2 regions of the Streptococcus anginosus subsp. whileyi MAS624 genome follow, and region 1 is predicted to be linked to the other one. Evidence: predicted binding sites of a transcription regulator. Region 1 holds the regulator's gene; the other holds the start of a gene.

Evidence for each region. Region 1 encodes CtsR, which represses protease genes until heat stress. Its sites were predicted from a motif close to TTGGTCAAAAAAGGTCAAANA; they were not measured.
Region 2: a site for CtsR is predicted at 1,934-1,954, ahead of ANG_RS03675 (ATP-dependent Clp protease ATP-binding subunit). Genes of this name have one in related genera too.

The regions. Positions count from the first base shown of each region.
Region 1 covers NZ_AP013072.1:279,892-291,072, forward strand. Annotated here, with positions in the region: gene secY (preprotein translocase subunit SecY) at 1-55, shown strand, start outside; gene ANG_RS01535 (adenylate kinase) at 298-936, shown strand; gene infA (translation initiation factor IF-1) at 1,052-1,270, shown strand; gene rpmJ (50S ribosomal protein L36) at 1,295-1,411, shown strand; gene rpsM (30S ribosomal protein S13) at 1,427-1,792, shown strand; gene rpsK (30S ribosomal protein S11) at 1,812-2,195, shown strand; gene ANG_RS01555 (DNA-directed RNA polymerase subunit alpha) at 2,240-3,178, shown strand; gene rplQ (50S ribosomal protein L17) at 3,190-3,576, shown strand; gene ANG_RS01565 (sigma-70 RNA polymerase sigma factor region 4 domain-containing protein) at 4,003-4,476, shown strand; gene rpsB (30S ribosomal protein S2) at 4,709-5,491, shown strand; gene tsf (translation elongation factor Ts) at 5,574-6,617, shown strand; gene ANG_RS01580 (hypothetical protein) at 6,704-7,054, opposite strand; gene ANG_RS01585 (CtsR family transcriptional regulator) at 7,313-7,774, shown strand; gene ANG_RS01590 (ATP-dependent Clp protease ATP-binding subunit) at 7,778-10,207, shown strand; gene ANG_RS01595 (GNAT family N-acetyltransferase) at 10,254-10,694, shown strand; gene dusB (tRNA dihydrouridine synthase DusB) at 10,768-11,181, opposite strand, start outside.
Region 2 covers NZ_AP013072.1:705,864-717,044, reverse strand. Annotated here, with positions in the region: partial or broken gene feoB (ferrous iron transport protein B) at 1-889, opposite strand, end outside; partial or broken gene ANG_RS03685 (FeoA family protein) at 886-1,361, opposite strand; gene ANG_RS03680 (DUF1797 family protein) at 1,527-1,757, opposite strand; gene ANG_RS03675 (ATP-dependent Clp protease ATP-binding subunit) at 1,996-4,275, shown strand; partial or broken gene ANG_RS11095 (GyrI-like domain-containing protein) at 4,319-4,480, opposite strand; gene ANG_RS03670 (PTS sugar transporter subunit IIC) at 4,829-5,953, shown strand; gene ANG_RS03665 (NUDIX hydrolase) at 6,029-6,457, shown strand; gene ANG_RS03660 (DUF1827 family protein) at 6,542-6,841, shown strand; gene ANG_RS03655 (cation:proton antiporter) at 6,912-8,966, opposite strand; gene ANG_RS03650 (hypothetical protein) at 8,978-9,232, opposite strand; gene mnmM (tRNA 5-(aminomethyl)-2-thiouridylate-methyltransferase MnmM) at 9,245-9,793, opposite strand; gene mnmL (tRNA modification radical SAM protein MnmL/YtqA) at 9,787-10,731, opposite strand; gene ANG_RS03635 (MGMT family protein) at 10,773-11,099, opposite strand; gene ANG_RS03630 (phosphatase PAP2 family protein) at 11,121-11,181, opposite strand, start outside.

The DNA of each region.
Region 1 (11,181 bases):
TGAAGGTTATCTTCTAAAGAGAAAATATACTGGCTTTATGAATACAACAGAATAGAAACAGAGTAAAGAAAGATATTCTATACTTTCAAAAGCAATTTGCGTTAAAGTACGAACGCAGTGGTTGATGATGAAAATGAGTTTTTGTTTTCATCCTGAATCAACTATGTTGCGGGGTGGGAGAGCAAATCGAAAATCATAGATTTTCTGAAGTCTGTCCCACTCTTTCTATTTTGTTTTTAAACAAGTTTATTAAGAATTTATAATAGATTTATTTAAAAACAAAAAAGGAGAAGGATCATGAATCTTTTGATTATGGGCTTGCCAGGTGCAGGCAAGGGGACTCAAGCAGCCAAAATCGTTGAGGAATTTGGTGTTGCGCATATCTCAACAGGGGATATGTTCCGTGCAGCTATGGCAAACCAAACTGAAATGGGGGTACTTGCGAAATCATATATTGACAAAGGTGAATTAGTGCCAGATGAAGTGACTAATGGAATTGTCAAAGAACGTTTAGCACAAGATGATATTAAAGAAAAAGGTTTTTTATTAGATGGCTACCCACGCACCATTGATCAAGCACATGCACTGGATCAGATACTTGCTGAACTTGGGCTTACTTTAGACGGGGTTATTAATATCGAAGTGGATCCTAACAGCTTGCTAGAGCGCTTGAGCGGACGGATTATTCACAAAAAAACGGGAGAAACCTTCCATAAAGTCTTCAATCCACCAGCAGATTATAATGAAGAGGATTATTATCAACGTGAGGATGACAAGCCAGAAACTGTGAAACGTCGTTTGGATGTCAATATTGCTCAAGGAGCACCAATTATTGAGCACTATCGTTCTCAAAGCTTGGTTTATGATATTCAAGGAAATCAAGAGATTGATGATGTATTTAAAGATATTGAAAAAGTCTTGTTGAAGTTAAAATAAAAGCGTTTGTTATACTTGCAATATTTGACAAGTAGTGATACAATAAATTAGTCTGACTTATAATTGTTACCTCTGTGCTCAGAGGAATGAATCGAAATTTAGGGGGTGCTTTTGCGTGGCAAAAGACGATGTGATTGAAGTTGAAGGCAAAGTAGTTGATACAATGCCGAATGCAATGTTTACGGTTGAACTTGAAAATGGACATCAGATTTTAGCAACAGTTTCTGGTAAAATTCGTAAAAACTATATTCGTATTTTAGCGGGAGACCGTGTTACTGTCGAGATGAGTCCTTATGATTTGACACGTGGACGGATCACTTACCGCTTTAAATAATCGAAATACTTGGAGGGATAAGAAATGAAAGTAAGACCATCGGTCAAACCAATTTGCGAATACTGCAAAGTTATTCGTCGTAATGGTCGTGTTATGGTGATTTGCCCAGCAAATCCAAAACACAAACAACGTCAAGGATAATAGAAAGGAGAAAAAATGGCTCGTATTGCTGGAGTTGATATTCCAAATGACAAACGTGTAGTTGTTTCACTGACTTATGTATACGGTATTGGTCTTCCAACATCTAAGAAAATTTTAGCAGCTGCTGGAGTTTCAGAGGATATTCGTGTGAAAGATTTAACATCTGATCAAGAAGACGCTATCCGTCGTGAAGTGGATGCTATCAAAGTTGAAGGTGACCTTCGTCGTGAAGTAAACTTAAACATCAAACGTTTGATGGAAATTGGTTCATATCGTGGAATCCGTCATCGTCGTGGACTTCCTGTACGTGGACAAAACACTAAGAACAACGCTCGCACTCGTAAAGGTAAAGCAGTTGCGATTGCTGGTAAGAAAAAATAATATAAGGAGGTAAAAAGTCTTGGCTAAACCAACACGTAAACGTCGTGTGAAGAAAAATATCGAATCTGGTATTGCTCATATTCACGCTACATTTAACAACACTATTGTTATGATTACTGATGTGCATGGTAACGCAATTGCTTGGTCATCTGCCGGAGCTCTTGGATTTAAAGGTTCTCGTAAATCTACACCATTTGCTGCCCAAATGGCATCTGAAGCTGCTGCAAAGTCTGCACAAGAACACGGTCTTAAATCAGTTGAAGTTACTGTTAAAGGTCCAGGTTCTGGTCGTGAGTCAGCTATTCGTGCTCTTGCTGCCGCTGGTCTTGAAGTAACAGCTATTCGTGATGTGACTCCTGTGCCACACAATGGTGCTCGTCCTCCAAAACGTCGCCGTGTATAATCATAAACCATTACACTGCTTTTCGTTTAAGAGGGAGTAACTAAATGATTGAGTTTGAAAAACCAAATATAACAAAAATTGATGAAAATAAAGACTATGGCATATTTGTAGTAGAACCACTAGAACGTGGTTATGGTACAACGCTTGGGAACTCACTTCGCCGTGTACTTCTTGCATCTCTACCAGGTGCTGCTGTGACATCTATCAATATCGAAGGTGTTCTACACGAGTTTGATACAGTTCCAGGTGTCCGTGAAGACGTCATGCAAATTATTTTGAACGTCAAAGGGATTGCTGTAAAATCTTACGTCGAAGACGAAAAGACAATTGAGCTTGATGTTGAAGGTCCTGCAGAAATCACTGCCGGTGATATTTTGACAGATAGTGATATTGAAATTGTAAATCCTGATCATTATCTCTTTACAATTGGTGAAGGTGCTAGCTTAAAAGCTATTATGACCGTAAATACAGGTCGTGGTTATGTACCGGCTGATGAAAATAAAAAAGATGATGCACCAGTAGGGACGCTTGCGGTAGATTCAATCTATACGCCGGTGAAAAAAGTTAATTATCAAGTTGAACCAGCTCGCGTTGGTAGCAATGATGGTTTTGATAAATTAACTCTTGAAATCATGACAGATGGGACGATTATTCCAGAAGATGCTCTAGGGCTTTCTGCGCGCATTTTAACGGAACATTTAGACCTGTTTACTAACTTAACTGAAGTAGCAAAATCTACCGATGTGATGAAAGAAACAGAAAAAGTTTCAGATGATCGTGTGTTGGATCGTACAATTGAAGAATTAGATTTGTCAGTTCGTTCGTACAACTGTTTGAAACGTGCTGGTATCAATACTGTATTTGATTTGACAGAAAAAACCGAACCTGAAATGATGAAAGTAAGAAATCTAGGACGTAAGAGTCTTGAAGAAGTGAAAGTAAAACTTGCTGATCTCGGTCTTGGATTAAAAAACGATAAATAAAGGAGGAAAACATGGCTTACCGTAAACTAGGACGCACTAGCTCACAACGTAAAGCAATGCTTCGCGACTTGACCACTGACTTGATTATCAACGAATCAATTGTGACAACAGAAGCTCGTGCTAAAGAAATCCGTAAAACAGTTGAAAAAATGATTACTTTGGGTAAACGTGGTGATTTGCATGCTCGTCGTCAAGCAGCAGCTTTTGTTCGTAACGAAATTGCATCAGAAAACTATGATGAAGAAACAGAAAAGTATACTTCAACTACTGCTCTTCAAAAATTATTCTCTGATTTAGCTCCTCGTTATGCAGAACGTAACGGTGGATATACTCGTATCCTTAAAACTGAACCACGTCGTGGTGATGCTGCTCCAATGGCAATCATTGAATTAGTATAATTTTTATCAATTTTGTTGAGTGTTATGATGATGGAGTAATGTTACTCTTAGTCTAGCTCTGGTCTACCGCTAGGATTTTTCCTAGCGGGAACACTCATCTTATGATAAGAAAAGTAGACGCTTGTTTACGAAATTGCTTTTACAAAAAAACAATTTCGTAAGCAGGCGTTTTTTAGAATTTCATAATCGATGCTTCACTACAGAATTTACAGAATTATAATGCTGAATTTATCATGAAAACTCCCAAACAGACATCTGTTAATTTTAACTTTATCCGCTGAAAAGAATGTAAAAGTACCTGAAGAGATAGATAGGTGTATTAAGAAGTGCGAAATAGAAACCGAAAAGAGTAGAACAGCTACCCAGCTCTCCTAAAAGCTTCAAGTTTGTTATCCTTAAAAGGTAAGAAAAAGGAAGGAGAAGAAGATGGAGTTCAAGGAGTTATATGCCAAGGTGAGAGGAATTGTACTAAAGTGCTGTCGGGAATATTATGTCCACCTGTGGGAGTTAAGTGATTGGGACCAAGAGGGAATGTTGGTGCTCTATCAGTTGGTAAGCCAGTATCCGCAGCTGGTAGAAGAAGAAAGTCAGCTCTATGTTTACTATAAGACCAAGTTCCGGAATCATATCCTGGACATCCTCCGTAAACAGGAAAGTCAAAAACGCAAACTTGATCGTCAAGCTTATGAAGAAGTGAGCGAGATTGGTCACAAGCTCAGCCTAAAAGAACTATATCTGGATGAATTGGTGATTCTCCGAGACCAGCTAAAGAGCTATCAAGCTCAACTGAGCCCAGAGAAACAGGAGCAGTACGAGCGCTTACTAGCCGATGAACGGTTCAAAGGCCGCCAAGCTATGATTCGAGAATTAAGAGCCTACTTAAAAGATTATAGTGATTAAGATAAGTCAGGACTTTCCCTTTTAAAAGGTTATAAATTTCGAATGATTTTCTTCGTGCATTTGGCATGAAAAAGCAGAAACCCTCTTGTAAAATGGAAGAAATTTTGATATGATAGTAGATGTCGTGTAATCGGCAAATACTCATTTCAGATGAATTGTGAAGCCGTTGCCTACGGGTGGTTTTGCGAGTTGAAATCTGGGAGAGGAAAAAACAAAAAAGGAGACATTACTCATGGCAGTAATTTCAATGAAACAACTTCTTGAGGCTGGTGTACACTTTGGTCACCAAACTCGTCGCTGGAACCCTAAGATGGCGAAGTATATCTTCACAGAACGTAACGGTATCCACGTTATCGACTTGCAACAAACTGTAAAATTTGCAGATCAAGCATACGACTTTATGCGTGATGCGGCTGCTAACGATGCAGTTATCTTGTTTGTTGGTACGAAAAAACAAGCTGCTGATGCTGTAAAAGAAGAAGCAGAACGTGCTGGTCAATACTACATCAACCACCGTTGGTTGGGTGGAACGCTTACAAATTGGGAAACGATTCAAAAACGTGTTGCTCGTTTGAAAGAAATCAAACGTATGGAAGAAGACGGAATTTTTGATGTTCTTCCTAAAAAAGAAGTCGCTCTTCTTAACAAACAACGCGCTCGTCTTGAAAAATTCTTGGGTGGTATCGAAGAAATGCCACGTATTCCAGATGTGATGTATGTTGTGGATCCACATAAAGAACAAATCGCTGTTAAAGAAGCTAAGAAATTAGGTATTCCAGTTGTAGCGATGGTGGATACAAATACAGATCCAGATGACATTGATGTCATCATTCCAGCTAACGACGATGCTATTCGTGCTGTTAAGTTAATCACTGCGAAAATGGCTGATGCAATTATCGAAGGCCGCCAAGGTGAAGATAACGTTGAATCAGTAGAAGCAGAATTAGCTGCAGCTGATTCACAAGCAGATTCTATCGAAGAAATCGTTGAAGTTGTCGAAGGCTCAAACGAATAATCAAGTAACGAACTTATGGGGCGGGGCCTAGCCCTCCCTTTTTTATTAAATAAAACCGTAATATTTTAATTGGAGGATCAAAATGGCAGAAATTACAGCTAAGCTTGTAAAAGAATTGCGCGAAAAATCTGGTGCTGGTGTCATGGACGCTAAAAAAGCACTTGTAGAAGTAGATGGCGATATCGAAAAAGCAATTGAATTGCTTCGTGAAAAAGGTATGGCAAAAGCTGCTAAAAAAGCAGACCGTGTTGCTGCTGAAGGATTGACTGGTGTCTATGTAAACGGCAATGTTGCCGCTATCGTTGAAGTGAACTCAGAAACAGACTTTGTAGCAAAAAATGCTCAATTCGTTGAATTGGTAAACGAAACAGCTAAAGTAATCGCAGAAGGCAAACCAGCTAACAACGAAGAAGCTCTTGCTTTGACAATGCCTTCAGGTGAAACACTTGAAGCTGCTTATGTTAGTGCAACTGCTACAATCGGAGAAAAAATCTCATTCCGTCGTTTTGCAGTTGTTGAAAAAGCAGATGATCAAGTATTTGGAGCTTACCAACACAATGGTGGACGTATCGGCGTTATCACAGTTCTTTCAGGTAGTGACGAAGATCTTGCAAAACACGTGGCAATGCATGTTGCAGCTATGAAGCCTTCTGTTCTTTCATACAAAGAATTGAGCGAAGAATTTATCCATGATGAATTGGCTCAAATGAACCACAAAATTGATCAAGACAACGAAAGTCGTGCAATGGTTGGTAAACCAGCGCTTCCACACTACAAATTTGGTTCTAAACTTCAATTGACGGATGAAGTGATTGCACAAGCTGAAGAAGACATCAAAGCTGGTCTTGCAGCTGAAGGTAAGCCAGAAAAAATCTGGGATAAAATTATTCCTGGTAAAATGGATCGCTTCATGCTGGACAATACAAAAGTTGACCAAGCTTACACATTACTTGCGCAAGTCTATATCATGGACGACAGCAAGACTGTTGAAGCATTCCTTGAAAGTCAAGGTGTGACAATTGCAAGCTTCACTCGTTTTGAAGTAGGTGACGGTATTGAAAAAGCTGCCAATGATTTTGAATCAGAAGTAGCTGCTACGATGGCTGCTGCTCTTGGTCAAAACTAAGGCAATCAATAGTTAGCGTTTAAATCATAAATAAAAAGGTTAGAGAGCTGATATAACTCTCTAGCCTTTTCTAATAGTGTCTGTGATTATTTTACAATTTTTTTCGTGAATCCCTTGTGAGAAATCACAGAGTCTACAAAGATTAAAACGATTAAAGAAATTAGTAGATAGGTAATTTCGGAGTAGGTAAAAGCGATTCGATATGTTTGTGTAAAGAGAATAGCACAGACACTTACAGCAATGATGGCTAAATCAATTGTCCATTTTGTTTTAGGGTTTATTGAAGACGGTTCAAATAAAAATGGAGCAAATAAGCAGATGACTAACGGGATGACTTGGACATCCACATAATCAGCAGAAATAACTGTAAAAAAGAATAAAGTTGAAACCAACCAAACCAGTACATGACGTGTATATTTGAACCAATCCATTTTCATTCATTTGGCCTCCTTTATTGATATCGTCAAATTTTCATCTATATTATAACGCTTTAAAATTAAAAGGCAAGCGTTTACACTTAAATTGTTGCTAGTAGATAAGCTTTTTCACTTGCTTGAATAATCAGACTTTTCAGTTTTTCATTTAGCGCTTTCTCTTTCAAAAATGGAAGAATTTCGGTATAATATTAGTCAAAGATAGTCAATGTCAGTTGTGGATATGATTTATAGAATGAGGTCTAAAGGGAAGGAGTTGGCATGAGTAGTAAAAATACATCAGATAGTATTGAAGAATATATTAAAACTCTTTTGGCGCAGGCAGGAATTGCAGAGTTGAAGCGAAGTGAGATTGCAGATGTTTTTCAAGTTGTTCCTAGTCAGATAAACTATGTAATAAAGACACGATTTACAGAAAGTCGTGGCTATATTGTTGAAAGTAAGCGTGGTGGAGGTGGCTACATTCGGATTGGTCGAATTGAATTTTCCAATCACCATGAGTTGCTTTGTGATTTGTTGCATAGCGTTGGTGAGCAGATTAGCCATCAGGTCTTTACAGATATTATTCAGCTGTTATTTGATGAACAGATCATGACAGAACGAGAAGGGAATCTTCTTTTAGCGACGACAACAGACAGGGTATTGGGAGTAAATGCTGCACAGATTCGTGCGCGGATGTTAAAGAAAATTTTACAACAAGTTGATAGAAAAGGGAGAAACTAATATATGAAATATTCAAAAGCTTTGACAGAAAGTATTGAGTCGGCACAACTGTTAGCGAGTCATTTTGAAACGGATTATTTGGAGTCTTGGCAGCTGTTGATTGCTATGGCAAATAATCCTTATAGTGTTGCTGGTTCAGTTTTAAATGATTACCCACTTGAAATTGATGATTTTGAGAAAGCAGCCTTTCATATCACAGGAAAGATTTATCAACAAGAGGGAAGCTTTACCATTTGGCCATTTTCTCATCGTATGAAAGTGTTGTTTTTAACAGCTGAGCGAATTGCAGAGGCTGTGCATGCTAAGAATCTTGGGACAGAGCATGTGTTGTTAGCTATGCTGTTTGACCGAGGAAGTTTGGCGGCACGTCTCCTTGAATTTACAGGCTTTAGCTATGAGGATAAAGAAGGCGTTTTACGTATGACCGATCTTCGGAAAAACTTAGAGCATAAGGCTAGCTGGGGTAAAGAAGATATAAAAGCTATTCGCCACTTAAATAAAAATATTGCTGCAGCGAAACAAACGATGGCCAATATGATGGGGATGCCTCCTTCTACTAGTGGCGGACTAGAAGATTATACCCGTGATTTAACCGAAATGGCTCGTGCTGGTCTTTTAGAACCGGTCGTTGGGCGTGATAAAGAGATTTCTCGCATGCTTCAGATTTTAAGTCGCAAGACGAAAAATAATCCAGTGTTGGTAGGAGATGCAGGAGTTGGGAAGACAGCATTAGCCCTTGGTTTGGCGCAACGTGTGGCAGCTGGTCAAGTTCCAAATGAGCTTGCAAAGATGAGAGTTTTAGAGCTAGATTTAATGAATGTGGTGGCTGGAACTCGTTTTCGTGGTGATTTTGAGGAACGGATGAACAATATTATCAATGATATTGAAGCAGATGGACATGTCATTCTTTTCATTGATGAGCTTCATACTATTATGGGGTCGGGTAGCGGGATTGACTCGACATTAGATGCAGCGAACATTCTCAAGCCAGCTTTAGCTAGAGGGACGCTCAGAACGGTCGGCGCAACGACACAAGAAGAGTACCAGAAATATATTGAAAAGGACGCAGCTCTTTCACGGAGATTTGCCAAGATTACTATTGAAGAGCCGACGGTAGCTGATAGTATTGCGATTTTACAGGGGCTCAAGAAAAGTTATGAAGAACACCACAAAGTGGTGATTACAGATTCAGCGATTGAGACAGCTGTTAAGTATGCTCATCGTTATCTAACAAGCAAACACCTACCTGACTCGGCGATTGATTTGCTAGATGAAGCTGCTGCAACGGTACAAAATAAAGGTCCACAAAATCATGTGAAAGCAGAATTGAGTGCAGCAGACGAGGCTTTAATGGCAGGCGATTGGAAAAAGGTTGGCGCTTTGTTGGAGAAAGAAAGTCAGCCAATTGTCTACAAACTAAAGGTTAAAGACGAGGATATTTTGGCAACACTCAGCGGTTTATCGGGCATTCCTGTGCAAAAGTTGACGCAAACAGATGCGAAGAAATACCTTCATTTAGAAAAGGAACTTCACAAACGGGTCATTGGGCAAAATGAAGCAATTTCTGCTATCAGTCGAGCGATTCGGCGCAATCAATCCGGCATCCGCACCAGCAAACGTCCCATCGGCTCCTTTATGTTCTTAGGGCCAACCGGGGTCGGAAAAACTGAGCTAGCTAAGGCTTTGGCAGAAGTTCTCTTTGATGACGAAACGGCACTGATTCGTTTTGATATGAGTGAATACATGGAAAAATTTGCTGCCAGTCGCCTTAATGGAGCGCCTCCAGGTTATGTTGGTTATGAAGAAGGGGGCGAATTGACTGAAAAAGTTCGCAATCGTCCGTACTCTGTGCTCCTCTTTGATGAGGTAGAAAAAGCTCATCCTGATATTTTCAATGTGCTTCTCCAAGTCTTAGATGACGGGGTGCTGACAGACAGCAAGGGGCGTAAGGTGGATTTTTCCAATACCATTATCATTATGACCAGCAATCTTGGTGCGACAAGTTTACGGGACGACAAGACGGTTGGGTTCGGAGCAAGAGATGTTCGTTTTGATCATGAAAATATGGAAAAACGAATGATGGAAGAGCTAAAGAAAGCTTATCGTCCAGAATTTATTAACCGAATTGATGAAAAGGTTGTTTTTCACAGTTTGACTAGCGAAGACATGCAGGAAGTAGTGAAAATTATGGTGCAACCGCTCATTTCTAGTCTTGCAGAAAAAGGAATTAAACTCAAATTCCAGCCGAGTGCTTTGAAGCTTCTAGCTCAAGAGGGCTATGATCCTGAAATGGGAGCTCGTCCATTGCGTCGAATTCTACAAACTCGGGTGGAAGACCATTTATCAGAATTACTTTTAGCAGGTGAGCTAAAAACGGGACAAAGCTTAAAAGTCGGTGTCAAGGCTGGAAAATTGAAGTTTGAAGTGCTCTGAGTTTTTATTCGAAGCATTCATCAGGGAATAGATAAGGTATTTTAATATGGACATTCGTGAAATGGTAGAAGAAGATTACGACCAAGTTTACCAATTATGGCTGTCATGTGCAGGTATGGGCTTAAATCATTTGGATGATTCTAAGGAGGGGATTGCACAGTTTCTAAAAAGGAACCCTCAAACTTGTCTGGTAGCAGTAGAAAATCAAATAATTATTGGAGCGATTTTAGTTGGCTTTGATGGTCGAAGGGCATATATCTATCATACAGCTGTTCATCCGAGTTACCGTAGGAGAGGGATTGCTCGGAAGTTGGTTGAGACAGTTTTAACTGTCTTAGATGAGTTAAAAATTCACAAGGTTGCCTTGGTTGTCTTTAAAAGGAATGCAGAAGGAAACAAGTTTTGGGAGAAATTAGGATTCTCTGTTCGAGAAGATCTCATTTACCGCAATCAAGCAAGGACTGAAATGACTCGGATAGATACCTAGTAGAAATTGCTCTTTCAATAAAAAGCGCCAACCATTTGGAATAATCTTCCAGATGATTGGTGCTTTTTGATGTTTAGACTTGTAGCAATTCTTCAATTTCTGCAAGACTGTTGGCTTGGGAAATGGCACCGCGGAGTTTAGCTGCGCCAGCTGTTCCGCGGAGGTAATGAGGAGCTAAGCCGCGAAATTCTCGAACGGCGATATGCTCGCCCTTGAGGTCAATTAGACGTTTCAAATGATCGTAAGCGACTTGCATTTTATCCTCAAAGCTGAGATCGGGCAGGATTTCTCCTGTTTCAAAATAGTGGTTAATCTGATGAAAAAGATACGGATTGCCCATAGCAGCGCGCCCAATCATGACAGCGTCAGCACCGACTTCTTCTATGCGTTGTTTGGCATCTTGAACGGTGCGAATATCGCCATTGGCAATGAAAGGAATCTTGGTTAAGGCTTGCGCAACATGGTGGAGAGTTTTAAGATCGGCATG
Region 2 (11,181 bases), 430 kb from region 1:
GAAAATAGACCAGCCACATAACAACTGCAAAAATTGGCAAGGCTAAATAACGATTGGTCACAATACGGTCAATCTTATCCGACAAACTCAATTGATTGACATCAGCTTGCAGCGCCATTTTGACTGCTGACTCAATAAACTCATAGCGCGCATTAACAACAATGGTTTCTGCGTCTTCAGTGTAGATTTCCTCCGTAATCCGAATCGCATCTTCAATCTCTGTTTTTTGAAAATCAGACAATACCAGCTGTTCAGATAATTCTTTATCGCGTTCAAAAAGCTTAATGGCATAAAAACGAGCTTGTTTTTGAGGCACTGCATTTCCTAAAATACGGATAATTTCTGACAAAGCCGCTTCAAAATGACTATCGTAAATAGGATAGATCGTTTCATCCGTGCGCTCTATTTCTCGCAAGGCCTGCCGCATAACTTGGTCAATCCCTGTTTTTTTCAAAGCACTAGTCGCAACGACTGGTACACCTAGCTGATAACTTAATTTAGTCGTATCGATCCATTTCCCTTGTTTTTCAACGACAACGACATCGCTCATATTTAAAGCCAGCACAACCAGAATCCCCGTCTCAATCAATTGCAAGCTCAAGTATAGATTTCGTTCCAAATTGGTTGCGTCAACTACATCCAAAATCCCGTCTGCATTACCGCTTAAAAGATAATTTCTACTAATCACTTCTTCAGAAGTATAAGGCGACAACGAGTAAATTCCCGGTAGATCTTGAATAATAATATCTTTATTTTTACGAAACAGACCACTTTTCTTCTCGACAGTGACACCAGGCCAATTTCCCACATGCTGGCTACTACCGGTTAGAATGTTAAATAAACTGGTCTTTCCACTATTCGGATTTCCCGCAAGCGCTAATTCTTTCATCCTTTTGCTCCCTTTTCGCTTTTCACAACACTAACCAGACTCGCTTCTGACTTTCTCAACGTCAAATCGTAACCTCTCAACTTAATTTCTAATGGATCACCTAATGGTGCGACTTTCTGCAACTGAACTTTTGTGTTTTTCGTCAAACCCATATCCATCAGCCTCCGTTTTAAAGCACCATCCGCATGAATTGCTTCAATGTATGCCACATCTCCAACAGCCAACTCAGATAAAGGAAAAGAAGATTTGCTACTGCCCTTTGGCACAACATCCAGCTTTTTCAAAATAGAATTATCCAAGGCAATCCTCGCAGCTCGAACTAAGAGAATAGCTGTGTCGTTTGTTTTTGAAATGATTTGAATAAAACTTCCTATCTTAATCCCTAAATCTGCTAAATGACGGACGCTCGCTTCCTCTAAATCAATTCCGACATTTCATATTCTGTTACTAATTTCATTTGAGATAAATCCATACTCTCTCCTTTTCTGTTTGTCAAGACATATGCTTACTATCATTATTAGTATACCACTTTTTTCTAAGAATTTCTGACAATTCTAAGATAGATAAATAAAAATTATTGTAAATTAAATACCCCCTAAGCAGGTGCCTAGAGGATATCTTATTAGAGACTAGCAAATTAATACAACAATTCATAAATTTCCATAGCAATCAAATCAATACTGTCAAATGTATAAGTTTCACGCGCTGCTACATCACGAAGAGTGAATACTGAGCCATTTTCTTCGTCATAGCTATAAGCTACTTCTGCTACAACAACTCCGTCACGCTCAAAATTGCGTTTCAAATTGCCGCCATCTTTTGTCATAGCATCTAAACGATTGATAATTCTTACTAAATGTGATTCCATTTTCCTTCTCCTATTCATTTATACGTTACTATTTTACCACAAATGAAAGATGAAATACCAGTAAAAGCCCTGTTTTTGATAAATTTAACACAAAATAAAACGCTTCAGTACAAAAATCTGTCTTTTAACACTTTATTCTTGCAATGTTTTAGAATACTGCTATAATAAAACTGAGAACTTTGACTATTATTGACCAATTAGCGTCAGCCAAACAAATTTTAAAAGAAAGAGGTAGCACATGCTTTGTCAAAATTGTAAAATAAATGAATCAACCATTCACCTTTACACAAATGTGAATGGAAAACAACACCAAGTTGACCTCTGTCAAAATTGTTATCAAATCATGAAAACAGACCCCAATAATGCTCTGTTTCGTGGAATGACCAATATGAATAATCAAAACAACTTAGACCCGTTTGATGATTTCTTTAATAATCTTGGAAATTTCCAAAATCATCAAGAACCACAAACCCCTCCGACTCAATCTGGAGGCGGTTACGGCAATGGAGGTTACGGTTCCAATCAAGGTGGAGGTGCACGCCAGCAAGCTCCGCAACAGCCTAAAGGCCTCCTAGAAGAATTTGGTATCAATGTAACCGAATTTGCTCGGCGCGGTGAAATTGACCCTGTCATCGGTCGTGATGAGGAAATCGTCCGCGTCATTGAAATTCTCAACCGTCGAACAAAGAACAATCCAGTCCTCATAGGAGAACCCGGTGTCGGTAAAACAGCTGTTGTAGAAGGCTTGGCCCAGAAGATTGTGGACGGTGATGTTCCACATAAACTCCAAGGAAAAGAAGTCATCCGTTTAGATGTAGTCAGCCTAGTGCAAGGAACTGGTATCCGTGGTCAATTTGAAGAACGAATGCAAAAACTCATGGAGGAAATCCGTTCTCGTCAGGATGTGATTCTATTCATTGATGAAATCCATGAAATCGTTGGAGCTGGTTCTGCTGGCGATGGAAATATGGATGCTGGAAATATCCTAAAACCAGCACTTGCTCGCGGTGAACTCCAATTAGTCGGTGCCACAACTCTCAATGAATACCGGATTATCGAAAAAGATGCTGCACTGGAACGCCGTATGCAGCCTGTAAAAGTTGATGAACCAACAGTTGAAGAAACGATCACTATCCTCAAAGGTATTCAAAAGAAATACGAAGACTATCACCACGTCAGATACACAGACGATGCCATTGAAGCAGCAGCTGTCTTGTCCAATCGTTATATCCAAGATCGCTTCTTGCCTGATAAGGCCATTGACTTGCTAGACGAAGCAGGCTCTAAGATGAATCTGACACTTAACTTTGTAGATCCAAAAGTCATTGATCAACGATTGGTAGAAGCTGAAAACCTCAAGGCACAAGCTACTCGTGATGAGGATTTTGAAAAAGCTGCTTATTTCCGTGACCAAATTGCTAAATACAAAGAAATGCAGCAAAATAAAATGGTAAACCAAGACACGCCTATCATCAGTGAAAAAACCATTGAGTATATCATTGAGCAAAAAACAAATATCCCAGTTGGTGACTTAAAAGAAAAGGAACAATCGCAACTGATTAGTCTAGCCGATGATTTGAAAGCTCATGTCATTGGTCAAGATGATGCTGTTGATAAAATTGCGAAGGCCATTCGCCGTAATCGAGTTGGACTAGGTACACCAGACCGACCAATTGGTTCTTTCCTTTTTGTTGGGCCAACCGGTGTCGGCAAAACAGAACTTTCTAAACAACTAGCGATTGAGCTCTTTGGTTCAGCTGACAGCATGATTCGTTTTGATATGAGTGAGTATATGGAAAAACATAGCGTAGCAAAACTCGTCGGAGCGCCTCCAGGTTACGTTGGCTACGAAGAAGCTGGACAATTAACAGAACGTGTACGTCGTAATCCTTATTCTCTCATTTTACTTGATGAAATAGAAAAAGCTCACCCAGATGTCATGCACATGTTCTTGCAGGTACTGGATGACGGACGTCTGACAGATGGACAAGGTCGGACAGTCAGTTTCAAAGATACGATTATCATTATGACTTCCAACGCCGGTACTGGAAAAGTTGAAGCAAACGTCGGATTTGGTGCAGCGCGTGAAGGACGGACTAACTCTGTTCTTGGTGAATTGGGCAACTTCTTCAGTCCAGAATTTATGAACCGCTTTGACGGTATTATCGAATTTAAGTCCCTTGATAAGGAAAATCTCTTAAAAATCGTAGACTTGATGCTAAAAGATGTCAATGAACGACTTGCAACAAATGACATTCACCTAGACGTGACAGACAAAGTCAAGGAAAAATTAGTTGACTTGGGTTACGATCCGAAAATGGGAGCTCGTCCTCTGCGTCGGACAATCCAAGATCACATCGAAGACGCCATTACTGACTACTACCTTGAACACCCAAGTGAAAAAGAACTCAAGGCTGTCATGACAAGCAACGGTAAAATTGTCATCAAATCGTCTAAAAAAGCTGAAAATGAAGCCGACAAAGAAATCCAAAAACCAGCAGATAACAATGCTAATTAAGCATGAAAGTCACTCCTTAGAAATCTAGGGAGTGATTTTTTAGTTACTGAACACTATATCTCAAAATTGTCTTTAGTTTCTCTGGAGCAGTGCGATTTTTATTGTTCAAATAAATTTCACGATGATATGCTGTGCAGCGTTTTAACCCATTTTCTTGACAGAAAGCATCCATTTTCGCGAAGGTTTGTGGTTCATCGTCAGAAGAAACTTGTCGCCTGGTGTCAACTTTTATATAAAAGCAAAATTTGTTTGAAGATTTTTCTTCTGTTTTCCCATATTTTTTTATAATAGATATTCTGTTTTTTCAAAATAATCAGAAAATTTCAATTTTTCTATTGTTTTTTTGGAATAAGATGTTATAATAGACAACAAGAAAAATAAAAAAGGAGTTACGTTATGTTGATTATAGATATTATTATCATTATTTATAGTATCTTATCAAGGCGTAGCTACCGTTTTAAAATGGGATAATCATCTCCATTTTTACATGACTCCGCCTTATTCTCATTTGGGATTGGGCGGATTTTATTTTTCAAAAATAAAGGAGTTTTTTATGACAAAAGAAAACACAACCGCATCACTTACCCCTAAATCATTTTTGCATAAAGTTCTAAACGGAACCGCAATTGGTGTTATCGTAGCCTTGCTTCCTAACTGTATCTTTGCCATTATTTTCTCTTTAGACTTTTTCAAAAATAATGCTTTCTTTGCAACTTGGAATGTGGCTAACGTTCTTTTCCAAGCCACTTTATCTGCCGTAATTGGAACGCTGGTTGCCTTGGAATTTAATTTCAAAGGAATGAAAGCTGCGCTTCTGACAGCCATTGCTTTTGTTAGTTCTGGTGCTTCTAGTAAATTAGCGGGTGCTACAGAGTTATTAGGATATCTCCAAAAGCAAAAAGCCCCTGCTGAAATTACCGCAACTGCAAACAAAATGGTTACTGGATTCTACACGACCGGTACAGGGGACATTATCAATGTCATGCTAATTTGTGCCCTTAGCGTTCTCGTATTGCTCTGGCTAGAAGGAAAATTTGAATCCTTTAATTTCGTTCTTCTGCCAATCGTTGGATCGCTTCTTGCGACTGTGGGGCTATTTACACTTCCTTATGTCAAAATGATTTCTAGCTTAATCGGGCAGGGAATTATCTACTTTACGGATCTTCAGCCTTACTTAATGAGTGTTCTCATCTGTGTTACTTTTGCTATCTTAATCGTGGCTCCAATCTCAACAGTTGCAATCGGTCTTGCCATTGGACTAAATGGACTCGCTGCCGGTGCTTCTGCTATGGGGGTCGGAACAACTTGTATCGTACTTGTTGTTCATTCATTCTTCGTCAATAAACCTGGTGTAACTGCTGCTGTCGCCCTTGGTTCAATGAAAATGATGATGACCAATGTCTTTGAACATCCAATCTCTTATGTTCCTATCATTGCAACTTCTGTTGTAACTGGACTATTGGTTCCCCTCTTCACCATTACCGGGACGCCTGCATCAGCAGGTTTTGGATTAGTTGGTCTGACTGGACTCTTCGCTTCTGTTACAGGCGGACTTTCCATGGGACTGGCAATCTTAGCTTGGCTTGTCATCCCAACAGTCGTTGCCATTCTTTTCCGTCTTCTCTTTGAAAAAGTGCTCAATTTATACACAGCAGATATTTTCAAATTTGAACCTTAAAATGCTTGAAAGCCTTGACAGCACTTGATTTCTGCATTATGATATTAGTAGCATATAAGAAAGAGTGGAAACGATATGACAGTCGCAACTTTTGGAGAAAAGCAAGAAGACGTTCAATATGTGAATCGCTATGGCGTTTATGCAGTTATTCCAGATGAAAAGCAAGAAAAGATAATTTTAGTGCAAGCCCCCAACGGCGCTTGGTTCTTGCCCGGAGGCGAGATTGAGCAAGATGAGGATCGCTTAACTGCCTTAAAACGTGAACTGATTGAAGAGCTTGGTTTTACTGCTCAAATCGGTCAATATTACGGACAAGCAGATGAATATTTTTATTCTCGCCACCGCGATACCTATTTTTATAACCCTGCTTACATTTATGAAGTAAGCCAGTATGAGCAATCGCAGGCACCTTTAGAAGATTTTAATCAGCTCGCCTGGTTTCCAATCGAAGAAGCTATTTCCAAACTAAAACGTGGCAGTCATAAATGGGGAATTGAAATGTGAAAAAAGAATCATAAAGTATGAGAAATTGTTCACATTTTTTATGAAAAAGTGCTATAATAGGAATAGAATATAGGAGGAAGTCAGATGAAGCTTATTAACACGACAAACAGCCATGCAAGCCTTGTACAAAGTCAATTAGAAAGTACAGATGCTACACTAGTTGAGACTTTTTCCGCTGGAAATACAGACGTCGTCTTTACGCAAGCACCTTTTCATTATGAAATTCTGATTTCAAATAAACACCGCGCCATTCGCGAACAAGAAGTTGAAAAAATTCGAGAATTTTTTTTGAAACGAAAAATTGATACAAAATCGATTGATGCTTCTCGAATTAAGACACTCTATTCAACAAACCTCATTGAAATATCCATCCCAACTAAATAAGCCTGTCAAGGCTTATTTTTTTGTTTAAAAAAGAGTGAATTCGCAACTAAGTGCTCAATCCACTCCCGTTTTATTTCTGTCTGACATAGTTCATCATGTCGTATGGTAATGTATTGGCGGTTTCTTTGAGAGAATAATTTTCTAAATTATTGACATTTTGACGGAGAAATTTTGCATAACTAGCTGAAATCAGCTTTTCGTGTTCATATTCAAAAATAATCTTCCGCTCCAAATAATAGCCTCGTAGCATTTCCTTGATATTATTCGGTTTGATACGCGTGATAACCCGTTCAATAAAAGCACTGCTTTCAATAATTGCTGTCTCACGAATGCGCGAATCTTGCAAGAAATTGATAAGCGCAGTATTATAAACACCCTTCAGATTTTCTAAACTCCCGATAATTACTTCTGTATTGGCTAGATACAGTTCGGCAATCTCTTCTCTTTCAGCCTTACTAGGCTTTGCTCTATCTTGATTGAGCCAATTACGGAAAGTAGAGCCAAATGTAACAATCTCATGCAGCAATAAGCGAGTCATTCTGAAAAAGCTGATCAAAAAATAAGTGAAGCGCGAAGCAAGGTTGCGGTTGATTCTTTGCTCCATATTCCATAAATAACGTTGGTAAATGGAATAGGCACGGTTGCTTATTTTTCTTTCTTCGTAGGCTTGTTCCAAGCCGTCACTTTCAATACTCAGCATCAGCAATTGCAAATCTGTCAAATCTTTTTGAACAGATTTTCCTTCCTGCTCTAGGATAAGATGCTCGATTCGTCCATGATAATTATCAATAGCCGCGTAAAGCGGAGCCTTAACTTTGGTATGTTTCAAATCTTCTTCCAATTCTTGGACAACATCATTTAAAATAGCAATATGCATGAGGTAGTCGGATGATTCTTCTTTGTTTTCTGATAAACGAGGTAATATTACAAGCCCTGTCAAAAAACTAAGCAACGTAACCCCAGCCACCAAGAAAAGCAAGAGAGGATACTTTTGTTCTAACGCTGTTGGAATCAAGAGAATGGTCGCAATAGACACCGTTCCTTTCACGCCTGAAAAAGTTAACAGAGCAATGTCTCTCCAATATTTCGACATTCTCTTTTTCAAACGCAGACTTCTCCAGAAATAAAAGCCATAAATCATGACAAAACGAATGGCAAATAGCACAATCGTCAGTAAAAGAATTGTCAGAAGGAGTCGAAGATTATCATAAACCGGACTTTTCAAAATGGGTTCAGCTATCGTTTCTAACTCAATTCCTAAAATGACAAAGACCGCTCCATTCAGCATAAATGTGACAGTTTTCCAAATCGTATCTGTCACGGTATCAACTTGAGCTTCTAATAAAGTAATCCTTTTAAAACGACTAGCCTTAAAAATCCCTGCCACAACCACTGCAATAATTCCTGATACATGGAGTTCTTCGGCCAAAAAGAATGTCAGCAACGGTAAACTTAATTCTAACAACAACTCTCCTGCTGTGTCTGAAGCTCGCACCGTATACAGCAGCTTTTGCAACTGACGATTTAAAAAAGCAGTTAGACCACCCACAATAAAACCGCCAATGATTGAAAGGATAAGTGAGGTGCTGGCTTCCTGAGCTGAAAATTTCCCTGTTGTCCAAGCCGTCAGGGCAAATTGAAAGGCAACTAAACCACTCGCATCATTTAGCAAGCCCTCCCCTTTCAAAATATTTTCTACACGTCTTGGAAAGGTAAAGCGCTCAGATAAGGACGCAAAAGCTACTAAATCAGTCGGACCCAAGGCGGCTCCAACTGCGATACAAGCTGCAAGAGGAAGGGACACCCATAGCCAATGTGACAAAAAGCCAAGACTAAAAGTTGATAGAAAAATAACTGGAAAAATCAGATAAATAACAATCTTCCAATGCTTAAGAATACTGGTAATATCGCTTTCTTCTGCTTCTCGAAACAGTAGCGGTCCAATGATTAAAGCTAGAAACAGCTCCGTCTCTAAATGAAACGTTCCAACTGGAATGAAAAATCCCAAGCCAATCCCTAATAGAATTTGTATGAGTGGCGTTGGCAAGCTTGGAAATAGCTTGTTGGTGGCATTTGAAACAATCAGAACAGATAAAAAGATAATAATATAAAGGAGTAAGTCCACCTTTTCCTCCTTTATTTTTGCCTACAGCATTTTTCAAAAAGCATCTTCTGCTCGGAGATTTTTTGCTCTATTTTCGATAAATCGCGATGCTCAATCATTTTTTGACAGCGCTCCATTTCAAGATTGACTAATTTTTTTTTAATCCGAAGCATTTTTTTGCTCATCTGCGCATCATTTACTTGCTTTGCTAAGATTTCTCCATTGGTTGAATCTAGATATTGACTGCGCAAGCAGCTCAATTTTTCATGTAGATATTGCTTATCCATTTTTCTCTCCACTTAGGTCATTTTCAATTTCTCAATCATCACTAAAAAGGGGGGCTGATTGATTTGGTTGATTGTTTTATAAAGGGCGACAGTAAATTCCTGCTGCGGCAATTGACTAACAAAGTCTAAAACTGCATCTCGCTCCACATCGCCACCTGCATGCCCATAGTAAATCATGATTGCAATCCGACCGCCAGCTACTAAACGCTGACATAATTTTTCCAAAGCCTGAATAGTTGTATGTGGCTGCGTAATCACTGTTTTATCTGCCGACGGAAGATAGCCTAGATTAAAAATAGCTGCTTTAATACTTTCAACATATTGAGCCACATTTTCGTGACCTGTCAAAAGCAGTTCAACATTGTCCAATTTAGCTTCTGCCAAGCGCTTGGTGGTTTGCTCAATAGCTTGCTCTTGAATATCAAAAGCATAGACTTTTTTAGCTAATTGTGCCAAGAAAAGAGTATCATATCCATTTCCCATAGTAGCATCTACGACTATATCTTCTTTGGTTATGACTTCTGATAAAAAGGCATGTGCCATTTGCAATGGTCTTAACATATAAATCGCTGCTCCTTTGCCTTACATCCTTGAACACTGCCACGACGGTTCATTTCTTGCTCAATCGCATTTAGCACTTCCCATTTATTGAGACTCCACATAGGGCCAATTAACATATCTCGTGGCGCATCCCCTGTAATTCGATGAATGACGATATGTTTAGGGATTATTTCTAATTGATCACAGACAATAGAAACATACTCATCTTGGCTAAGCAGCTGCAAGCGTCCTTCATGATAATCTCGTTGCATGCGTGTGTTGGTCATTAAATGCAAAAGATGTAATTTAATCCCTTGAATGTCATTGTCTGTCACACAGCGGCGAACATTTTCTATCATCATTTCATGAGTTTCACCAGGCAAGCCATTGATTAAGTGGGAGACAATCTCGATTTTTGGAAATTTCCGCAGACGTTGAACCGTTTCAACATATAATTCATAGGAATGTGCGCGGTTAATCAATTGCGAAGTAGCTTCATAAGTCGTCTGCAAGCCCAGCTCTACCGTCACATGCATGCGTTCAGATAATTCTGCTAGATAAGCAATCGTCTCATCAGGCAGGCAGTCTGGTCTGGTTCCAATGTTAATACCTACAACTCCTGGCTCATTGATGGCTTGCTCATATCGCTCACGAATGACCTCCACCTTATCATGGGTATTGGTGAAATTTTGAAAATAAACTAGATATTTCTTGACTTCAGGCCACTTTCGATGCATAAAATCAATTTCCTTGTAAAATTGCTCACGAATCGGTGCTTCTGGTGCTACAATGGCATCACCTGACCCAGATACCGTACAAAAAGTACAGCCACCATGAGCTACCGTTCCGTCTCGATTAGGGCAATCAAAGCCAGCATCAATCGGAACTTTAAAGGTCTTCTCTCCAAATAGTTTTCGATAATAAGCATTTAACGAATTATATGGTTTCATAACTTTCATTGTACCACAAAATAAAACAGAACTCGCGTTCGGAGTTCCATTTACACTTTACTAATGTCCGTTGGCTTCCATTGGTGCTTTTTCAAATCCACACAGCCATTCGTTTTAAAAGTCACTCCTTCGGCCCAAAGGAGATGTCTCTGCTCCTCCCACGCTGGCGCTAAGCGTCCTGCGGAATTAACCACACGATGGCAAGGAAATTTCCCATAAAGTTCTGCTTGAGACAGCACGCGCCCCACTAAACGAGCATTTCTTTCTCGCCCTATCAACTGCGCAATTTGTCCATAGGTAGCCACTTTTCCCACAGGAATGCAGGCTACAACTGATAAAATTTGATTTATTAATTTTTCATTCAATACTTTATTCATCAGCATTTCCCTTGTGACAACCTAATTTTGTTTTCTTATAAAACGCCATTGGAAGCGCAACTTATCATAATAAGGAAATTCA